Regions from separate parts of the Arthrobacter pasteuri genome, predicted to be linked through region 1. Evidence: predicted binding sites of a transcription regulator. Region 1 holds the regulator's gene; each other region holds the start of a gene.
What was found. Region 1 encodes HrcA, which represses chaperone genes, less so after heat shock. Its sites were predicted from a motif close to TTNGCACTCGNNNNNNNCGAGTGCNAA; they were not measured.

Region 1 (7,087 bases):
CTCCGTGGACGTCGGCGGGGAATGGACACGGGACACGTCCACACTCGCTCCCGTCTGGATCATCGATCCGCAGGAGGGTGTCGAAGCCGACAGCTCCGGGCTGACCATCCACGGGGTAGGGCCGGCAGCGGAGCGGACGCTCGCCTGGCGGATAGACCGGAGCGAGGGCGGGCCGGCGGGCGGCGGAACCGGCGATACCTCGCTCTTCCGCGACGGCTCGGTCCGGATCTCCCCCGAGGACGGTGCTCCGGGAGCCTATTCCTTCTCCGTGACCCTTCCGCCCGGCTCCTACCAGATCACGGTGGCCGTGCCCTCCGGGGACGGTCAGGCACAGGACTCGAAGTCCGTCGTCGTCCGGTGACCGCCGGGACCGGCCCGGCGGTCCATGCCGCCGTCGGCTACCAGCGCCCCAGAAGGTGGTTCAGCAGCACGAGCGCAGCCGGGCCGGCGGAGGACGAACGCAGGACATGCGGTCCCAGACGGGCCGCACCGGCGCCCACTGCTCGCAGCTTCCCGAGCTCGGCGTCACTGATGCCGCCCTCCGGACCCACAACGACGGCGGTCGACGACGGCGCGTCCAGCGCACCCGCGGCGCGGAGCGCCGAGACCTGGTCGGCGAGGGAGGACTCGGCGTCCTCGTGCAGGACGACCATCCGGTCCACGGTCGAAGCCCAGGCGGCCAGCCCCGAGGTGTCCAGGACGGCGTGGACCTCGGGAACGAACGACCGGCGCGACTGCTTCGACGCCGCGCCCACGAGGGACACCCATTTCTGCCGGCCCTTCTCGGCCTTGTCGCCACGCCAGCGGACGATGCTGCGCTCGGCATGCCACGGCACCACGGCGTCGACGCCGAGCTCGGTGGCCGACTCGACGGCCTGCTCGTCGCGACCGCCCTTCGCGAGGGCCTGGACGAGCACGAGGCGGTGCTGCGGTGCGGGATCCTGGCCCGCGGTCTCCACCTCGACCTCGACGGTTCCCGCCCCGACGGCCGAGATCACCCCGCCGATCCGGTAGCCGGAGCCGTCGGACACGTCGATGCGCTCTCCCGCCCCGAGCCGCCGGACGGTCGCGGCGTGCCGGCCCTCGTCACCGTCGAGGACGAACAGGTCGCCGGGCGCGGCAGCGCGGACAGCCTCGCTCGGCCCGAAGAACAGGGGACGCGTCATGGTCAGCGGTTCCCGAGGCGCTCCCGCAGGCGTGCGAACACGCCGGAACCGCTGCTGGCGAGCTGGCCGTCCGTGTACTCCTCGTTCCGCAGTTCGGCGAGCTTGCGCAGGAGCTCCTCCTGCTGGTGGTCCAGGTTGCGCGGCGTCTCGACATTCAGGTGGACGCGCAGGTCCCCCCTGCCCTGGTTCCTGAGATGCGTGACGCCGAGCCCGCGGAGGGTCACGATCTCCCCGGACTGCGTCCCGGGCTTGATGACCAGTTCCTGGTCGCCGTCGAACGTGTCCAGCTGCACCGTGGTGCCCAGCGCGGCCGCCGTCATGGGCACGCTCAGCGTGACATGGAGGTCGTCGCCGTCGCGGAGGAACGTCGAATCGGTGTTGACGCGGATCTCGACGTAGAGGTCGCCCTGGGGGCCGCCGGCGATGCCGGCCTCGCCCTGGCCCGCGAGCTGGATGCGCGTGCCCGTGCTGACGCCGGCGGGGACCTTGATGGTCAGGGTGCGGCGCGCGCGGACCCGTCCCTCGCCGCTGCATTCGTGGCAGGGGTTGGGGATCACGGTTCCGTAGCCCTGGCACGTCCCGCAGGGCGCGCTCGTCATGACCTGGCCGAGGATCGACCGGACGGCCCGCTGGACCTGGCCGGAGCCGCCGCAGATGTCGCAGGTGCGCGGCGACGTGCCCGGCTGGCAGCAGGTCCCGTCACACGTGGGGCAGACCTCCGCGGTGTCCACCTCGATCTTCTTGTTGGTGCCGAAGACGGCGTCCTTGAGGTCGATCCGCACGTTGATGAGCGCGTCCTGGCCACGTCGCGTCCGGGAGGGCGCTCCTGCCTGCTGGCCCCCGCCGCCGAAGAAGGTCTCGAAGATGTCCTGGAACGCGAACCCGGAGCCCGAATAGCCGGCACCGTAGCCGTTGTCCGTGCCGTTCTCGTTGCCGGTCGTGTCGTAGATCCGCCGCTTCTGCGGGTCGGACAGCACCTCGTAGGCATGCGTGATGCGCTTGAACTCCTCCGCGGCGTCCTCACCCGGGTTCACGTCCGGGTGGAGCTTGCGGGCGAGCTTGCGGTACGCCTTCTTGATTTCCTCCCCGGTCGCACCCTGCGCCACACCGAGGACCTCATAGTGATTACTCACTCGTGCACATCACTTCCTGTTGGAGATTTCTGTCTACTGCTCGCCGGCCGTGCCGGCGGAATGCCGTCGTCCCGGCGGAATACGGGGGCGGCCACGGGGGCCGCGGGCTACTCCTCGAGGATCCTCGAGAGGTAACGGGCGACGGCGCGCACCGCCGCCATCGTCGTCGGATAGTCCATGCGGGTGGGCCCGAGGATCCCGAGCTTCGCCCCGGCGTCCGGGCCGTAGCCCGTCGCGACCACGGAGGCCTCCGACAGGCCGCCGTAGGGGTTCTCACTGCCGATCCTCACCGAGATGCCGCGGGCGTCGTACTCCATCTCCGACAGGAGCCTCAGCATGACGACCTGCTCCTCGAGCGCCTCGAGGATGGGACCGATGCTGAGCGGGAAGTCACCCGTGGACCTGGCGAGGTTCGCCGTTCCTGCCAGCAGGATCCGGTCGTCACGGCCGAGCCCGGCGAGCTGCTCGAGCGCCTTGATGATCGTACCCCCGTGGGCCCGCAGTGCGGGGGGCAGGTGCGACGCCGCGACGCCCAGCTCACCGGCAAGCGCCGAGAGCCTCACCCCTGACACCGCGGACAGGATGCGCTGCTTCAGGTCCGCGAGCTCGGCTTCCTGGATGTCCGCGTGCGTCCGGACGATGCGCTGCTGGACGGTGCCGTTGGTCGCGATCAGGACCACGAGGATCTGCTGGGGAGCCAGCAGGACGAACTCGATGTGGCGGACGGACGCACCTCCCACGCGGGGGAACTGGACGACGGCGACCTGGTTCGTGAGCTGGGCGAGCAGCCGAACGGTCCGGTCCATGACGTCGTCGAGGTCCTCCGCGCCCTCCAGGAGGGTCTGGATCGCCTTCTTCTCCGGCGCGGACAACGGCTTGACCTCGGAGATACGGTCCACGAACAGCCGGTAGCCCTTGTCAGTGGGGATGCGGCCCGAACTCGTGTGGGGCGCCGCGATGAGGCCTTCCTCCTCGAGGACGGCCATGTCGTTGCGGATGGTGGCGGAGGAGACGCCGAGCTGGTGCCGGTCGACCAGTGCCTTGGAGCCGACGGGCTCCCGCGAATGGACGTAGTCCTCGACGATGGCCCGGAGTACCTCCAGGCGTCGCGGTTCACTCATTCGATGTCACCTCCGGGTCTGCACGAACAGGCGTGGGGGCGGCTCCGAGCGATTAGCACTCGACACACCCAAGTGCCAAGTCTAGTACGTCCGGGCCGATTGTTAGCATTGGGAACCCGGGCCGCGGCAGACCGCCGGAGCCCTCGGTGGAAGGACAGCTCGGCATGGACTACGGCTGGGGAGCACAGGACATCACGGCTCCGAAGCGGGTCGCCCTGCCCGACGTCCCGGTGGAGAAGGACATGGTCCTCGAGGACGTGCAGAGCGGATTCGTCGGCGCAGTGGTCAGGGTCGAGAAGTCCGGCGGCCTGCATGTGATGGTGCTCGAGGACCGGCGCGGGAAGCACCGGACGTTCCGGCTCGGTCACGGATTCCTCCTCGACGGACAGCCCGTCCACGTCGTCGCACCTGTGCAGCGCGCAGCGCCGGCTTCGACCCGGACCGCATCCGGGTCGGTCCGCGTCGAGGGCGCGCGGGCGAGGACGGCACGGGCCAGCAGGATCTGGGTCGAGGGACAGCACGACGCCGAGCTGGTCGAAAAGGTCTGGGGGGACGATCTCCGGCTCGAGGGAATCGTCGTCGAGCCGCTGCACGGCGTCGACGATCTCGCGGGCGCGGTCCGCGCGTTCGGCCCCGGGCCGCAGCGGCGGCTGGGCATCCTCGTCGACCACCTGCTGCCCGGCACGAAGGAGTCCCGGATCGCGCAGCAGGCAATGAACGTGCCGGGTGCACGGCACCACGTCCTGATCGTCGGCCATCCCTACGTCGATGTCTGGCAGGCGGTGAAGCCGGCCGCGCTGGGACTCGACGCCTGGCCCGTGGTGCCGCGGAACCAGGACTGGAAGACCGGGATCCTCGCCGGACTCGGCTGGCCGCACTCCAGTCAGGCGGCCGTGGCGCACGGCTGGAAGCGGATCCTTGCCGGCGTCAGCACCTACGCCGATCTCGAGCCCTCACTCCTGGGCCGGGTAGAGGAGGTCATCGACTTCCTGACAGCTCCCCCGGGCACCGCCTGAGCGGTCCACGCGCAGCCACCACGTATCCTTGGACACAGTCCGGGGGAACAGTCCCGCCAGCCAGCAAAGGAATTGACGTTGTCCAACACCGCCGACCAGCAGCACCACGGGCGGGGCGAGTCCCGGCCCGCGTTCGAAGGGACGCCGGCACAAGCCCTTCCCCTGACGGCATCCGAGGACCGCCAGTTCGCGACGCTGGCGCACTTCGGCGGCATCCTGGGATTCATCCCCTCGCTGCTGATCTTCCTCATCTTCAAGGACCGGGGGCCGTTCACGGCGCAGGAGTCGAAGGAAGCGCTGAACTTCACGCTCCCGCCGACCTTGCTGGCGCTGGCGGCCTGGCTCCTGTCGCTCGCGCCGGTGATCGGAGGGGTGTTCGCCGTCGTGAACGCCCTCATCTGGGTCACGATCACGATCTTCTCGGTGAATGCGGGTATCCAGGTCAACCGTGGCCGGCCCTACCGGTACAACCTGAACCTGCGCCTGATCCCCTAGGCCCGCCGCGCCAGGCCGGCACTCAGTCCGGCAGCAGTCTCCGTACGACGGCGTCCGCGAGCAGTCTGCCCTGGAAGGTCAGGACTACGCGGCCCGCAAAGGCCGCGGCGGGCTCGACCAGCCCGTCGGCGATGAGTCCGGCGATCGCCGTGCGGCCGGTCGCCGCGAGAGAGCCGGTCGGAAGTCCCTCACGCAGCCGTACGCGCAGCATGACGTCCTCGACGTAGCGGTCCTCCGCCGAGAGGATCTCGCGTCCCGCGGCGGGTGACCGTCCGGCACCCAGTGCCTCGGCGTACGGGCGTGGATGCTTGACGTTCCACCAGCGCGTGCCGCCGACGTGGGAGTGCGCGCCCGGACCGGCCCCCCACCAGTCGCTCCCGCGCCAGTAGGCGAGGTTGTGCCGGCATTCGTCGGCGGGCGTCCGCGCCCAGTTGCTCACCTCGTACCAGTGCAGGCCGCCGGCGGTGAGCATCTCCTCCGCGAGAGCGTACTTGTCGGCATGGTCGTCGTCGTCGATGGGGGGCACCTGGCCGCGGCGGATGCGCGACGCGAGGCGCGTCCCGTCCTCGATGATGAGGGCGTACGCGGAGATGTGGTCGGGCCCGTAGGACAGCGCCGTGGAGAGAGACGTCCGCCAGTCCTCCAGCGACTCCCCCGGCGTGCCGTAGATCAGGTCCAGGCTCACCTTCAGGCCCGCCTCGCGCGCCCACTGCACGGCCTGCGGCACGCGCGCCGGCGAATGGGTGCGGTCGAGCACGGCGAGCACATGGGGTACCGCGGACTGCATGCCGAACGAGACCCGGGTGAACCCGGCCTGCTTCAGGACGCGCAGTGACGCCGGCGTCACCGAGTCCGGATTGGCCTCGGTGGTCACCTCCGCGTCGGGCGCCAGACCCCACTGCGCCGTCGCCGCCCGCAAAATCGACGCGAGGTCCTCGGCGGGCAGCAGCGTGGGCGTGCCTCCGCCGAAGAAGACCGTGGACAGCGGTCGGGCCGGCATCCCCGAGGACCGGAGCACCTGCGCACCGAGGGCAAGCTCGGCGAGCACGGACCCGGCGTAGGCGTCCTGCGACGCCCCGCCGCCGAGCTCCGTGGCCGTGTAGGTGTTGAAGTCGCAGTAGCCGCAGCGGACCGCGCAGAACGGGATGTGCACGTAGAGGCAGAAGTCGCGGTCGGGCGCGCCTTCTGCCGCCTCACGCGGCAGGATGCCGTCCTCGGGTGCCGGCAGGCCGAGCGGAAGGGCGCTAGGCACGCGGACCAGCCCCCTCGAAACCGTACGGGGTCACTTCTTGGCTTTGTCCTTCGACTCGTCGGAGGACAGGGCGGCGATGAAGGCCTCCTGGGGCACTTCCACGCGCCCCACCATCTTCATCCGCTTCTTGCCCTCCTTCTGCTTCTCGAGCAGCTTGCGCTTACGCGTGATGTCACCGCCGTAGCACTTGGCGAGAACGTCCTTACGGATGGCCCTGATGCTCTCGCGGGCGATGATGCGCGCACCGATAGCGGCCTGGATGGGCACCTCGAACTGCTGGCGCGGGATGAGCTCGCGGAGCTTGCCCGTCATCATCACGCCGTAGGCGTAGGCCTTGTCGCGGTGGGTGATGGCGCTGAAGGCGTCCACCTGTTCGCCCTGCAGGAGGATGTCCACCTTGACGAGGTCGGACACCTGGTCGCCGTCGGCCTTCCAGTCCAGGGAGCCGTACCCGCGGGTCTTCGATTTCAGCAGGTCGAAGAAGTCGAAGACGATCTCCGCCAGTGGCAGCCGGTACCGGATCTCGACGCGGTCCTCGGACAGGTAGTCCATCCCGCCGAGGATGCCGCGGCGCTGCTGGCACAGCTCCATGATGGCGCCGACGAACTCCGACGGCGCGAGGATGGTCGCGGACACCATGGGCTCGCGCACCTCGGCGATCTTGCCGACCGGGTACTCGCTGGGGTTGGTGACCTTCAGGATGCGCTTGTCCTCGAGAGTCACCTCGTACTCCACGTTCGGAGCGGTCGAGATCAGGTCGAGGTTGTACTCGCGCTCGAGGCGTTCCCGCGTGATCTCGAGGTGCAGCAGACCGAGGAAGCCGACGCGGAACCCGAAGCCCAGCGCGGCGGAGGTCTCCGGCTCGTAGACGAGCGCGGCGTCGTTCAGGGTGAACTTCGCCAGG
Region 2 (7,087 bases), on a different contig from region 1:
GGGAGACCGCGGACCTTGTCGACGACGACGCCCGGCTCGAGCCCGGCGTTGAACGCGATCTGCTTGAGCGGTGCGTCGATGGCGACGCGGACGATGTTCGCACCCGTTGCCTCGTCACCCTCGAGCTGCAGGTTGGCGAAGGCCTTGGCACCGGCCTGGATGAGTGCGACGCCGCCACCGGCGACGATGCCCTCTTCGACGGCAGCCTTGGCGTTGCGGACTGCGTCCTCGATGCGGTGCTTGCGCTCCTTGAGTTCGACCTCGGTAGCGGCACCGGCCTTGATGACTGCAACGCCGCCGGCCAGCTTGGCCAGGCGTTCCTGCAGCTTCTCGCGGTCGTAGTCGGAGTCGGAGTTCTCGATCTCGGCGCGGATCTGGGCCACGCGACCGGCGATGGCGTCGGCGTCGCCGGCTCCCTCGACGATAGTGGTCTCATCCTTGGTCACGACGACCTTGCGGGCGGTGCCGAGCAGGTCGAGGGTGGCGGTCTCGAGCTTGAGGCCGACTTCCTCGGCGATGACCTGGCCACCGGTGAGGATCGCGATGTCCGCGAGCTGCGCCTTGCGGCGGTCACCGAAGCCCGGGGCCTTGACGGCGACGGACTTGAAGGTGCCGCGGATCTTGTTGACCACGAGGGTGGCGAGGGCTTCGCCTTCGATGTCCTCCGCGATGATCAGCAGCGGCTTGCCGGACTGCATGACCTTCTCGAGGACGGCGACAAGGTCCTTCACGTTGCTGATCTTCGAGTTGACGATCAGGATGTAGGGATCCTCGAGGACCGTCTCCTGGCGCTCGGCGTCGGTGACGAAGTAGCCCGAGATGTAGCCCTTGTCGAAGCGCATACCCTCGGTGAGTTCGAGCTCGAGGCCGAAGGTGTTCGACTCCTCGACGGTGATGACGCCTTCCTTGCCCACCTTGTCGAGGGCTTCGGCGATCAGGTCACCGATCTGCGTGTCACCCGCGGAGATGGAGGCCGTAGCCGCGATCTCCTCCTTGGTCTCGATCTCCTTCGCGGAGGCGAGCAGCTCGTCGGTGACGGCCTTGACGGCCTTCTCGATGCCACGCTTCAGGCTCAGGGGGTCAGCTCCGGCCGCGACGTTGCGCAGGCCTTCCTTGACGAGGGCCTGGGCAAGCACGGTGGCGGTGGTGGTTCCGTCGCCGGCGACGTCGTCCGTCTTCTTGGCAACTTCCTTGACGAGTTCTGCGCCGATCTTCTCGAACGGGTCGTCGAGCTCGATCTCCTTGGCGATGGACACGCCGTCGTTCGTGATCGTGGGGGCGCCCCACTTCTTCTCGAGTACGACGTTGCGACCACGGGGGCCGAGCGTTACCTTGACGGCGTCAGCGAGGATATTGAGGCCTCGCTCGAGGCCGCGTCGGGCCTCTTCATCAAAAGAAATGATCTTGGCCATAACGGCTTAGGTCCTTTCGGGACGGTTGCATTTCAGCACATTAATGCTTGCCTGCGTGTGGTGCCCGCGACGGCCGGGCGATGCCGGAACGATCTCTTTCACGTTCCTGCTCCACCCTCACCACAGAGGTTTGCCTGCTTCACCCGTCACGCGCTTCTTAGCAGTCTGCGCGCGCGAGTGCTAACTCAATAATTAGCACTCCCACCCCGTGAGTGCAAGCCGATTGGGCGCGTCGGAGAACCCTTGCCCCGCTGTCGCAGGGTGCACTCCGGGATGCCGTTCCGGCCACCTCTCGGACTGCAGGTTACTGGAACTCGGGTCCGAGCACGACGGAGATATCGGGCGAGACCTCGGCGCTGTCGACGAGGTTCGTGATACCCAGGTCCTCCGCCAGCGCCTCGGCGCCGGCCCGCTGTGCCTCGCCGTTGTAGAAGACCACGGAGGCGTCCACGGGAGCGCCGGCCCAGTTCCCGGGAAGCGCCGAGGTCCACCCGGCGGATGCCAACCGGCCGGCCGCCACGGAGGCCAGGCCGGGGGCGCCGGTGCCGTTGAGGACGTTCACGGTCTGTGCCCGGTCGGAACCGTCCTCGTCCGCGTCCTCGTCCGAGGCGGAGCTGTTCGAGGAGGGTTCCTCCGTCGCATCCGTGCTCGCGTCGTCGTTCCCCGCCGGCGACGCATCGGAGGCCGGGCCGGACGCGGTGGACTGCCCGGTTGCCGACACCGAGGTACTGCCACCTCCCGCGAGGCCCAGCCCGGGAAGGATGAAGTAGGCGCCCAGGCCGACCAGGAGCGCGAGGACTCCCACGGCGATCTTGAGGCCGAGACCGCTCGATCCGGCAGGGGTCAGCCGCTCCCGGTGGACGCCCTGGCGCGCTGAAGCCTCCGGGACCCTGTCGAACTCGTCCCGCGGGTGCTCGGTCATGGGTGAGGGCGGTCCTTCGCTCGTCGGGGTAGCGGGCAGTTCTAGATGTCCGCGCCGAGACGGCGTGCGGAGCGTGCCTTCTGGCGGGTGGACCTCAGCCGCCTCAGCCGCTTCACGAGCATGGGGTCGTGCGCGAGCGCCGCCTCGGTATCGATCAGCGCGTTGAGCACCTGGTAGTAGTGCGTGGCGGACATGTTGAAAAGGTCCCGGATGGCCTGCTCCTTCGCGCCGGAGTACTTCCACCACTCGCGTTCGAGTGCGAGCATGCGCTGCTCGCGGTCGCCCAGGGCCAGTTTCGCGTCCTGTCCGGAGGCCGCGTCGGCAGGCTGCCGCATCGGCTCAGCCATGTCCACTACCGCCTTCCTTCAGTTGGCACAACTACTACCCAATGGTAGTGGGGAATTACAGGCATGTCATTCGAGCGGACGGCGTCGCGGCGGCGCGGAAGAATGGTGCCATGACCCACGACGACGGCGCCCTCTTCGACCTCCCTGCCTCCTCCACCACGGGTACCGTGCGAAAGACCGGTGGCGGGAGGACACCGACCTCCAACCCGCCCTCGCCGAACGAATCCGTCTTCCCGTTCGCTGCTCCCGCAGGCATCGAGGAGCTGGTCCCCGAGGACTGGGCAGCCGCGCTCAAGCCCGTCGAACCGGTCCTGCACCAGCTCGCGGCATCACTCGCGGCAGATCTGGACAACGGGCTGCGGGTCCTTCCGGATGCGCCGCACATCCTGCGGGCGTTCACCACCCCGCTGGACAGGGTGCGCGTGGTCATCGTGGGGCAGGACCCGTACCCGACGGTCGGGCACGCCGTCGGGCTCAGCTTCGCCGTCGATCCCGCCACCCGGCCCCTTCCCCGCAGCCTCGCGAACATCTATCGGGAGCTGGCCGCGGACACGGGGGCGGCCCCACCCGCCACCGGCGACCTGTCCGGATGGACGGAGCAGGGCGTCCTGCTGCTCAATCGGGTGCTGACGGTCCGGGCCGGCGATCCCGCCTCGCATCGCGGCCTGGGCTGGGAGCTGGTGACGGACGCCGCCATCCGCGCGCTCGTGGCCCGGGGCGGTCCGCTCGTCGCCATCCTCTGGGGCAAGGACGCACTCCGCCTGAAACCGCTACTCGGGGGGACGCCGACCGTGGAGTCCGCGCACCCCAGTCCCCTCTCGGCCTCCCGCGGATTCTTCGGCTCCCGGCCCTTCAGCCGTGTCAACGACCTGCTGGCGCAGCAGGGCGCAGAGCCGATCGACTGGTCACGGACCACGGCCGGCGGCAGGGCAGGCTGACCAGGGCCGCAGCGGGCGGCGAGCACCGGCGCCACTGCAGGCTGCGCAGGCCAGCGCACGCAGCGCGACCCAGGGCGGCCCAGCGCATGCAGGGCGGCCCAGCGCACGCAGCGCGACGCAGCGCGGGCCAGGGCGGCCAAGCGCGACCCGGCGCGGGCAACGCCCGGCTATCGCCGCCGGTTTCGTTGCCGCTCGTTCGAGCTGAGCTTGCGCGTGAACGGTCTCGCCAGGTTGTCGCCGAGGACGACTCCGGCGGCGATGGCCAGCACCACGGTCAGGGCATTGAAGAGGCCGAGGGCGCCGTCGGACACCAGTTCCGAGTCGAGGGTGAGCATGTACATCGAACGGAAGATCGTCAGCCCGGGGTAGAGGAAGAGGACCGCGGGAACAGCCACGACGAGCTGGGGCGCACCGAGCCGGAGGGCGACGACGCGTGACAGCGCTCCGATCAGGATCGCGGCCAGAGCCGGTGCGAGGCGGTAGCCGACGCCTGCTGTCATCGCGCTGATCAGTAAGAGGTACCCGGCCACCGCGACGAGCGACGTGGGGATCACCAGTTTCACGTCGGTCTGCTCGGCGATGCAGATCATCGCGACGGAGATGAAGACCAGCACCGCCACCACGGGCCACGGGTACTGGCTGCCCGATGAGTCGAGGACCTCGAGTTCGGGTATCCCGAGCGCCGTCCCGGCGACGAGCGCGACGGCGATGCCGGCGACCAGCGCCGCGAAGATGAGGATCGCCGAGAGGAACCGCCCGGCGGCCGTGACCGGGAAGCCGTTGATGGCGTCCTGCGTCGCGGAGACCAGCCGGCCGGTCGGCAGGAGCAGGAGGATGCCGCCCACCACGACGAGGGCCGGGGCGATCGGCACCTGCAGCCACCAGAACAGCATGGCGATCAGGGTGACGAGCGCGGACGAGGTCGCGACCGAGAAGAACTCGGGTACGCGCCACTCTCCGAGCTTCCGGCTCACCAGATCCACGAGGATGCAGCTGACGAAGCCGATGAGGGATGCCAGCACCGTGCCGCCGGTGAAGGCGACGATCGCCGCCGCGAAGATGCCGAAGGCGGCCGTGACCATCCAGCGCGGGAAGGGCTTGGGCCGGTGGGTGATCTCGTCGAGCCGCTGGACCGCTTCGGTGCGGGAGACGCCGCCGTCCGCGATATCGGAGACGAGGCGGTGGATGGCGGTGAGGCCCGCGTAGTTGTTCGTCCACGACCGGACCACCCGCAGCACCGTCGTCGGTGTCTGGTCCTTGGCCGAGTAGTTGAGCACCACCGACTGGTTGGTGATGTCCACCTCGATGTTGTCCAGGCCGAAAGCCGCCGTCACGGCGATGATGCTCGTCTCGACCTCGAGTGCTCCCGCGCCGTACCGGAACATCGTCTCGGCCAGGTTGAGCGCGAAGTCCAGGGCCTTGCGGGCGCTGGCATCGGGCCCGGCGACCTGGACCATCGGATTCGCGTAGGGGCTTCCCGCCAGCCGCTCGACGATGCTCATGGCCTGGGTGGGCGGGGATTCCCCCTGCACCAGCCGGCGGAGCATACTGCGGGCAGCGGCATTGGGACGGCTCGACGACGGTACGCGCTCGGGCGTGGTGGGCAGGGCGTCCGCGGGCCGCGGAGCGGACTGGCGCTGGCGGCCCTGCCGAGGGGTCCTGGGCTCCGTCGCCGGGCGCTTCTTCGCTGGAGCGGCAGCCGCCCGCGCCTTCCGGCCGCTCACCCTGCCGGCGGCGAGCTTCTTCTTCTCGTTCTCACTCGGATCGAAGGGCCGCTGGATGACGGGGAGTGCCTCCGCCACAGGCGAAGGGTTGGTGGAAGGCGATCGGCCATCCTCCGGGGTGGAACCGTCTTTCACAGCGGCCTTTCATTCCTCACGCACCGCGGTGGTCCGCGGGCTCTTCCTCAGTAGAACGGCTGGTGCGTGCGTCGCCAGTACACCTGGCGCGCCACGCGCTCCGCAATCGTGTTCCACACACGATACTTCCAGCCGCTGACCACGAAGTCGTAGCAGCCGACGAAGTCCGTGACGGTCTTGGTGAAGCTCGTCTTGAAGAGCCCCAGGCCGTGGTGCGGGTGGTCGGTGTCCTTGAGCCGGTCGCTCGGCGGAGTCCCGCAGAAGTCGTACTCGACGATCCCGAACTCGTCCTTGAGGTCGTTGATCGCCCTCCACTGCACGAGGTGCGAATCACCGTACTGTGTCCGCCCGGGCCGGGAACCGCCGTCCTTGTAGGTCCCCTTCGACCCGTAGTTGATGACGAACGCCCCCACCGAGGGTTCGCCGTCCTCGAACACGAAGTAGAAACGGCCCTGGCCGGCGTCCACGAAATTCTGCCAGAAGCGGCTGTAGTACTCGAAGGAGCGCATGCGGGCCGCGGAACGGTCCTCGATGTGCGCCATCAGGGAGTACATCGCCCGGAAGGTCTCCTGCGTCGGCTCCATGCGCTGGACCTCGACGCCCTCACGTATGGCCCGACGGACGGCGTTACGGCCCCGCGAATGCAGGTTCCGCAGCAACTGGTTGGAGTCCGGAGTGGTGTCCAGGATGGCCGTGCTGTCGTTCGGCTGCAGGTTGAACGTCTTGACGAAGCCTGCTGCACGGAAGACCTCACGCACCTCGGGACCGTCCACGAGGTCGGGTTCCACCTTGATCGCGAAGACCCGGTGCCCCTCGCGCCGGGCGAGGTCGGCCACAGCCCGCACGGCCGCTGGGACGTGATTCGCCTCGGTGACCGCCGGACCCTTGATGAGGTACCAGAGGGCTCCGAGCAGGGGCACCCTCTTCTCGAGGACGAGGTTGTAACTCGTCGAGTCCGGTCCCTCGAGGACCAGGAACCGGGGCCGCCACCCGTGGTGCGCCTTGACCTCCGCGAACGCCGCGGACTGGAGCATGTTGCCGCCGCCCGGATTGGACGTCACCAGTGCGTCCCAGTCCTGCTGCTCCGTCGTGGTGGCGAAACGGGCGCTGAAGTCGGCCAAGATTCCTCATTTACTGGTGGGCGGCGAGCGAAGGACGCCCTCAAGTCTAGCGGCTGCGCACCTGCCTCCCGTGGAGCCGGCGTCAATGTTGCCTGGGGGAACCGTTCGTCCTGTACTCGCTTCCCAAGGGTGGTTAGCATCAGGACCATGGACTTCAGATACCTCGGCAACAGCGGCTTCAAGATCTCGGAAATTACGTACGGCAACTGGCTCACCCACGGCTCGCAGATCGAGAACGACGTCGCGACGCAGTGCGTGCGCGCCGCACTCGACGTAGGCATCACCACGTTCGACACCGCGGACGTGTACGCGAACACGGCGGCGGAGACCGTGCTCGGCGAGGCACTGAAGGGCGAGCGTCGCCAGTCGCTCGAGATCTTCACGAAGGTCTGGGGACCCACGGGCCCCAAGGGCCACAACGACGTGGGGCTCTCCCGCAAGCACATCATGGAGTCGATCGACGGCTCGCTGCAGCGCCTCCAGACCGA
Region 3 (7,087 bases), 670 kb from region 1:
TCCTCCGGCGTGGCCGAGATGCCGCGTTTCTTGATGTCGAGGACGCCGATGCCCTCGGAGCGGACCCAGGCCTTGAGCGCCTTGACGTTGTAAGGCCGTACCGCGAGCACCCGGTACGCCCGGGCGAACGGGGTGTCCGTGAACGACGGCGCGCAGATGTAGGCGATCATCGGATCCAGCAGGTGCCCGCCCAGGTCCGCGGCGAGGTCCGCGACGAGTCCGGCGCGGATGACGGCGCCGTCCGGCTCGTACAGGTAGCCGCCGGGCTCGCCGACGGGGGCGGTCGGGCCGTTCCCGAACTCCGCATCCGACACCATCTCCGCGGCCCCCCTCGGGCCGAGGAGGAGGGCGGCCCGGCGGACGCCCTCGCGGCGGAGCGCGTTGAACCACAGCGCCACCTCCGTGACGTCGCCGTCCACGGAGACCCACTGCGCCTCGCAGGCCGACGGGATGGACTCGTGCGGCATGCCCGGGCCCATCTTCACGCCCACCGGCTTCCCGCTGTCGGCGAGGTCCTGGACGAAGGACAGCGGGGGCGAGAACGCCTCCGGGTCGAAGAGGCGGGAGGTGCCCGACGACGTCGTCGTCCTGCGCGCCGGGTCCAGCCAGACGCCGTCGTACTCCGCCGTGTCCACGGACGAGGCGTCGGCGTTGACGACGCGGGCGTTGGGGAAGGGCAGCAGGTTCATGGTCGCGGCGGCGGCGGTCGTCTCGTCGAGTTCGACGGCGGTGACCCGGCGGTCGAGGGTGGCCAGGGCCATGCTGTCGGCGCCGAGACCGCACCCGAGGTCTGCGACCGTGACCAGTCCCGCGTCGACGAAGCGCTGCGCGTGGCGCGCGGCGACGGACAGGCGCGTGGCCTGCTCGAGCCCTGCCGACGTGAAGACCATGTGCTCGGCGAAGGGCCCGAACTTGGCGGCAGCCTTCGCCCGCAGCCGCGACTGGGTAAGGGCGGCGGCGACGGCGTCGGGAGAGTGGCCCGCCTTCCGCAGCCGCTCGGTGAGCCGCAAACTGTCGGCTTCGGCGTAGGGGCCGAGGGAGTTCACCAGCTCCCAGCCTTCGGGGGTCAGGATGTCCGCGATGTTGTCCGAAGCCATGCAGCCAGCCTAGGCGAAGTAGACGCCGATCCTGTTGCCCCGGATGTGCTCCACCTGGATGTCCACGTCGTACACATCCTGCAGCACCTGCGGCGTCATGATTTCCTCGGGCGTCCCCTGGTGGATGATCGCGCCGTCGCGCATCGCGACGATCGTGTCGGAGTAGCAGGACGCGAAGTTGATGTCGTGGATGACGAGCACCACGGTCTTCCCGAGGTCGTCCACGAGCCGGCGGAGCAGGCGCATCATGTCCACGGAGTGCTTCATGTCCAGGTTGTTGAGCGGCTCGTCGAGCAGGATGTAGTCGGTGTCCTGTGCGAGCACCATGGCGATGAACGCCCTCTGGCGCTGCCCGCCCGAGAGCTCGTCGACGAAGCGGTCCGCCAGGCCGGTGAGGTCGAGATAGTCGAGGGCCCGCTCGATGTGCTCCCGGTCGGCCACCGTGGGCCGGCCGTTGTTGTGCGGGAACCGGCCGAACCCCACGAGGTCCCGCACCGAGAGGCGGACCGTGAGCTGGTTCTCCTGACGCAGGATGGACAGCGTCCTGGCGAGCGCGGGTCCCGGCGTCGTGCTGACGTCCAGCCCGTCCACCTCCACGGTCCCGGCGTCCAGCGGGAGCAGGCGGCTCATCAGGGACAGCAGGGTGGACTTGCCGGCCCCGTTGGGGCCGATGATCGAGGTGACGCCGCCCCGGGGGATGGAGCAGCTGACGTCGTCGACCACCGTCGCGGTGCCGTAGCGCTTGGTGGCGGAACTCAGGGTGATCACCGGACGCGACCTTTCATGAGGAGGGCGAGGAAGACGAGGCCGCCCGTGAACTCGATGACGATGCTGAGCGCCGTGTCGAACTCGAAGACCTGCTCGAGGACGAGCTGGCCGCCGACGAGGGCGATCACGCCGAGCAGGACGGCGAGAGGGAGCACGGCAGCGTGCCGGAAGGAGCTGCACAACTGGTAGGCGAGCGCCGAGACCAGCAGGCCGAAGAACGTGGCCGGACCCACCAGGGCGGTGGAGACGGCGACGAGCACCGAGCAGATGACGAGGACCAGCGTCACGGTGCGCCGGTAGTCGACGCCGAGACCGACGGCGGTGTCCCGACCGAGTGCCAGGACATCGAGGCGGTGTCGCAGGCGCCAGGCCGGGATGCACAGCCCACTGACGGCGATCGCGGAGAGGATCAGCAGGGTCGGGTCGACGCGGTTGAAACTCGCGAAGAACAGGTCCTGCAGGATGATGTACTCGCTCGGGTCCATCAGGCGCTGGAGCAGTGTCGAGGCGCCCCGGAAGAAGACGCCGAAGACGATGCCGACGAGCAGCAGGAGGTGCAGGCTGCGCCCTCCGCCCGTGAAGAGCCAGCGGTAGAGCAGCCAGGAGAACGCAACCATCAGGGTGACCTCGACGGCGAAGCGGATCGGTGCGGCGAGCGTCAGGAGCGTCGAGGCGCCGAGGGCGAAGGCCAGGGCGGTCTGGATGAGGATGTAGAGCGCGTCCAGGCCCATGATCGACGGCGTCAGGATCCGGTTGCCGGTCACGGTCTGGAACAGGACGGTGGACACCCCGACCGCGACGGCGACGAGCACCATCGCCCCGACGCGGTTGAGCCGGCGTAGCAGCACGTACGCGATGTCGCCCTCGAGTCCGACGAGGAGGAACGCCGCGATGAGGGCGGCCGCCGTGACCCCGAGCGCCACCAGCCAGAAGGCGGGAGGGAGTGACCGGACCGGCGTGCGGCCGGACTGCACAACGGCGGCGGGAAGGGCGTTGGTCCTAGCGCGCACCGGCGTTCCTCCGAACGAGCAGGGCGATGAACAGCGCACTGCCCACCACCGAGACGATCACGCCCACCGGCACCTCGTAGGGAAAGCGGATGACGCGGCCGAGGATGTCGCAGAGGAGGACGAAGCCCGCGCCGAACACGGCGATCCAGGGGACTGCACGGCGCACGTTGTCGCCGATCAGCAGGGAGACGAGGTTGGGGACGATCAGCCCGAGGAACGGGATGGAGCCGACCACCACGACGACGACGGCGCTGATGAGGCTGACCAGCACCAGACCGAGGTTCATGGTGCGCCGGTAGTTCAGGCCCAGGTTGGTGGTGAACTCCTGGCCCATGCCCGCGACGGTGAAGCGGTCGGCGCACACGTAGCCCACGACGGCGAGGACGGCGACGATCCAGAGGAGCTCATAGCGGCCGCGGATGAGTCCGGAGAAGTCCCCGATCATCCACGTGTTGAGGGTCTGCAGCAGGTCGAAGCGGTAGGCGAAGAACGTGGTCACCGCCGAGATGACCCCGCCGAGCATGATGCCGACGAGGGGCACGATCAGCGTGTTCCGCAGCGGTATCCGCCGCAGGACGGACAGGAAGAGCGCGGTCCCGGCCAGGGCGAAGACTGCGGCGATGCCCATCTTGGCCACGATCGGGGCACCGGGCAGCAGCAGTGTCGCCACGAGGATCCCGGCGGTCGCGGATTCCACGGTGCCGACGGTCGAGGGCTCGACGAATCGATTGCGGGCCATGAGCTGCAGGATGAACCCGGCGATGCTGAGCGCGACGCCCGCGAGGACGATGGCGAGCGTGCGGGGGACCCGGCTCACCAGGAAGGTCTGCCAGACGCCGGCGTCGCCCGCGAGCAGGTCGTCGGGGGAGACGTCGGAGACACCGGTGAAGAGGCTGATGAGGGCAAGCAGCAGCACGGCTCCACCGGCCGGCCAGAGGGCCGGCCATCGGGAACCGCGCTGCTGTGCCGGCCGCTGGGACCGGAGGGAGAGTGCTGCCATGGGGGCGCCCGCCGCAGGTGCGGCGCGGCGGATCAGGCCGCGACGGCCTCGTGAACGGCCGAGACCATGGCGTCGAGGTTGTTCAGGCCGTAGCCGATCAGGTACCAGCTCGCGGAGTCGAGGTAGGCGACGGCGTCGTTCTTCGCGGCGTCCGTCCCGTTGACGAGTTCGTTGTCCAGGACGGCGGAGGCGGCGGCTCCGGCCTCGCCGACGGCGGCGTCACGGTCGATGACGAAGAGGTGGGCGGGGTTGATCTCGGCGATGTACTCGAAGGAGACGGCCTCGCCGTGCGTGCCCTCGGACTTCACCTCGGCAGCGGGTTCGACGCCGAGGACATCGTGGATCAGGCCGAAGCGGGACCCGGCGCCGTACGCCGTGACCTCGCCAGCGCTGGTCATGAGGACCAGACCGTTTCCGGCGGACGCCGCGGCTTCCTTCGTCTCGGCGATCTTGCTGTCGAGGGCCGCGAGGCGCTCCGCCACCTCGTCCTCGGCACCGAAGATCCGGCCGAGGGATTCGGTGTGCGCGGTGAAGCTCGCGATCGGCTCGGCGGCGTCGACGGTCAGGTCGATGGTCGGCGCGATCTCCGAGAGTTCGTCGTAGGAGTCGGCGACGCGGCTCGAGATGATGATCAGGTCCGGGTCGGCCGCGGCGATCGCCTCGAAGTCGGGTTCCTTCATGGACCCGATGCCGGTGATGTCACCGCCCTCATAGGCCGACAGCTGGGTGGGCAGGGTTCCCTGCGGTACGCCGTCAACGTCGATGCCCAGGGCGTCCAGGCTGTCGAGTGCGCCGAGGTCGAAGGTGAAGACGGTCTCGGGGTTCACCGGCACCTCCGTGGTGCCCTGCGCGTGGTCGATCGCGACGGTCGACGTCGTCGCAGGGGCATCCGCAGCTTCGGAGGAACCGCCGCAGGCGGTCAGGGCCAGGGTGGCCGCAGCGGCTGCGGAAAGGACGGCGAAGCGCAGGTGTGCCATGGGGTGAACTCCGGGAAGGGAAGGGCCGGCAGGCCGGGGATCGGAAGTAAGGAATGCCTTACCTTCTCGAATCTAGAGTGCCGCTCGAGAATTACGCAAACGAAGCATCACCTATTGGCTGTGACGTCGCTCACAGGAGGGGGGTAGACGTGCAACGGCTGGCACTCGCCTTGACCGAGTGCTAGCCGTTGCATACAGTCGGAGTTGGCACTCACTCCATGTGGGTGCTAATCCCGAGGGAAGCGTTCGCCGGCACCGCGACGACGGTTCACGCCCAGCCCGAGGGCCTTCATTCCATTGGTAACGAACGCAAAGGAGAGCCCGAGTGTCGGTCTCTATTAAGCCCCTTGAGGATCGCATTGTCGTCCGCCCCCTCGAAGCCGAGCAGACCACTGCTTCCGGCCTCGTCATCCCGGACACGGCCAAGGAGAAGCCCCAGGAGGGTGAAGTCGTAGCAGTTGGACCGGGTCGCGTCGACGACAACGGCAACCGCGTCCCCGTCGACGTCGCCGAGGGCGACATCGTCATCTACTCGAAGTACGGCGGAACCGAAGTCAAGCACGGTGGCCAGGAGTACCTGGTGCTCTCCGCCCGCGACGTCCTCGCAGTCGTCGTCAAGTAGTACCCGATTGGAAGAGCCCCGGCCCGCAGTGGCCGGGGTTTTTCTCGCTGCACAAGCCTGAAAGGAACCAACAATGGCAAAGCAGTTGGAATTCAACGACGCCGCCCGCCGTGCCCTCGAGGCCGGCGTGGACAAGCTCGCGAACACCGTCAAGGTGACGCTGGGCCCCCGCGGACGCAACGTCGTGCTCGACAAGAAGTGGGGCGCCCCCACCATCACGAACGACGGCGTGACGATCGCCCGCGAAGTCGAGCTCGACGACCCCTACGAGAACCTCGGCGCGCAGCTGGCCAAGGAGGTCGCCACCAAGACCAACGACGTCGCCGGTGACGGAACCACCACCGCGACCGTCCTGGCGCAGGCCCTGGTCAAGGAGGGCCTCCGCAACGTGGCCGCAGGCGCCGCACCGGGTGCGCTCAAGCACGGCATCGAGGTGTCGGTCGAGGCCGTCGCCAAGCGCCTGCTCGAGAACGCCCGCGAGGTCGTCGGTCAGCAGACCGCGAACGTCGCCTCCATCTCCGCCCAGAGCACCGAGGTCGGTGACCTCCTCGCGGAGGCCTTCGACAAGGTCGGCAAGGATGGCGTGATCACCATCGAGGAGTCCTCCTCCACGCAGACCGAACTGGTCCTCACTGAGGGCATGCAGTTCGACAAGGGCTACCTCTCGCCGTACTTCGTCACCGACGCGGAGCGTCAGGAAGCCGTCCTCGAGGACGCGCTCATCCTGATCAACTCCGGCAAGATCTCCTCGCTGCAGGAATTCCTGCCGCTGCTCGAGAAGGCCCTGCAGGCCGGCAAGCCGCTGTTCATCATCGCCGAGGACATCGAGGGCGAAGCGCTCTCCACGCTCGTGGTCAACAAGATCCGCGGCACCCTGAACGTCGTCGCCGTCAAGGCTCCGGGCTTCGGCGACCGCCGCAAGGCCATGATGCAGGACATCGCCACGCTCACCGGTGCGCAGGTCGTCTCGCCCGACCTCGGCCTGAAGCTGGACCAGGTCGGCCTCGAGGTGCTCGGTTCCGCTCGCCGGATCACCGTCACCAAGGACGCCACCACGATCGTCGACGGCACCGGCAGCGAGTCCGACGTCGCCGACCGCGTGTCGCAGATCCGCGCCGAGGTCGAGCGCACCGATTCCGACTGGGACCGTGAGAAGCTCCAGGAGCGCCTCGCGAAGCTCGCGGGCGGCATCGGCGTCATCAAGGTCGGCGCAGCCACCGAGGTCGAGCTCAAGGAGAAGAAGCACCGCATCGAGGACGCCGTGTCGTCGACGCGCGCAGCCCTCGAAGAGGGCATCGTCGCCGGTGGCGGTTCGGCCCTGGTCCACGCCGGCAAGGCGCTGGACACCGACCCCGACGTCCTGGCGCTCGAGGGCGACGCTGCGACCGCCGTCGGCCTCGTACGCCGCGCGCTGGCACAGCCGCTGCGCTGGATCGCGGAGAACGCCGGCCACGAAGGCTATGTCGTCGTCGCGAAGGTCTCCGACCTCGAGGACGGCCACGGCTTCAACGCCGCGTCCGGCGAGTACGAGAACCTCGTGGATGCCGGCATCATCGACCCCGTGAAGGTGACGCGCTCCGCCCTGCGCAACGCGGCCTCCATCGCGGCGCTGG

Region 2: the regulator HrcA is predicted to act here: its motif matches at 1,570-1,596, upstream of groL (chaperonin GroEL).
Region 3: the regulator HrcA is predicted to act here: its motif matches at 5,011-5,037, upstream of groES (co-chaperone GroES).

Annotation. Positions count from the first base shown of each region.
Region 1 covers NZ_JBTNDO010000001.1:404,374-411,460, forward strand. The annotation lists gene ACX80H_RS01935 (GerMN domain-containing protein) at 1-361, shown strand, start outside; gene ACX80H_RS01940 (16S rRNA (uracil(1498)-N(3))-methyltransferase) at 399-1,166, opposite strand; gene dnaJ (molecular chaperone DnaJ) at 1,169-2,299, opposite strand; gene hrcA (heat-inducible transcriptional repressor HrcA) at 2,407-3,420, opposite strand; gene ACX80H_RS01955 (DUF3097 domain-containing protein) at 3,585-4,436, shown strand; gene ACX80H_RS01960 (DUF4870 domain-containing protein) at 4,515-4,931, shown strand; gene hemW (radical SAM family heme chaperone HemW) at 4,954-6,183, opposite strand; gene lepA (translation elongation factor 4) at 6,214-7,087, opposite strand, start outside.
Region 2 covers NZ_JBTNDO010000002.1:430,771-437,857, forward strand. The annotation lists gene groL (chaperonin GroEL) at 1-1,412, opposite strand, end outside; gene ACX80H_RS13090 (LytR C-terminal domain-containing protein) at 1,717-2,334, opposite strand; gene ACX80H_RS13095 (DUF3263 domain-containing protein) at 2,376-2,681, opposite strand; gene ACX80H_RS13100 (uracil-DNA glycosylase) at 2,792-3,619, shown strand; gene ACX80H_RS13105 (threonine/serine exporter family protein) at 3,787-5,421, opposite strand; gene ACX80H_RS13110 (lipid II:glycine glycyltransferase FemX) at 5,526-6,599, opposite strand; gene ACX80H_RS13115 (aldo/keto reductase family protein) at 6,747-7,087, shown strand, end outside.
Region 3 covers NZ_JBTNDO010000001.1:1,074,393-1,081,479, reverse strand. The annotation lists gene ACX80H_RS04975 (THUMP-like domain-containing protein) at 1-1,097, opposite strand, end outside; gene ACX80H_RS04970 (iron ABC transporter ATP-binding protein) at 1,107-1,865, opposite strand; gene ACX80H_RS04965 (iron chelate uptake ABC transporter family permease subunit) at 1,862-2,875, opposite strand; gene ACX80H_RS04960 (ABC transporter permease) at 2,865-3,875, opposite strand; gene ACX80H_RS04955 (siderophore ABC transporter substrate-binding protein) at 3,908-4,852, opposite strand; gene groES (co-chaperone GroES) at 5,178-5,474, shown strand; gene groL (chaperonin GroEL) at 5,548-7,087, shown strand, end outside.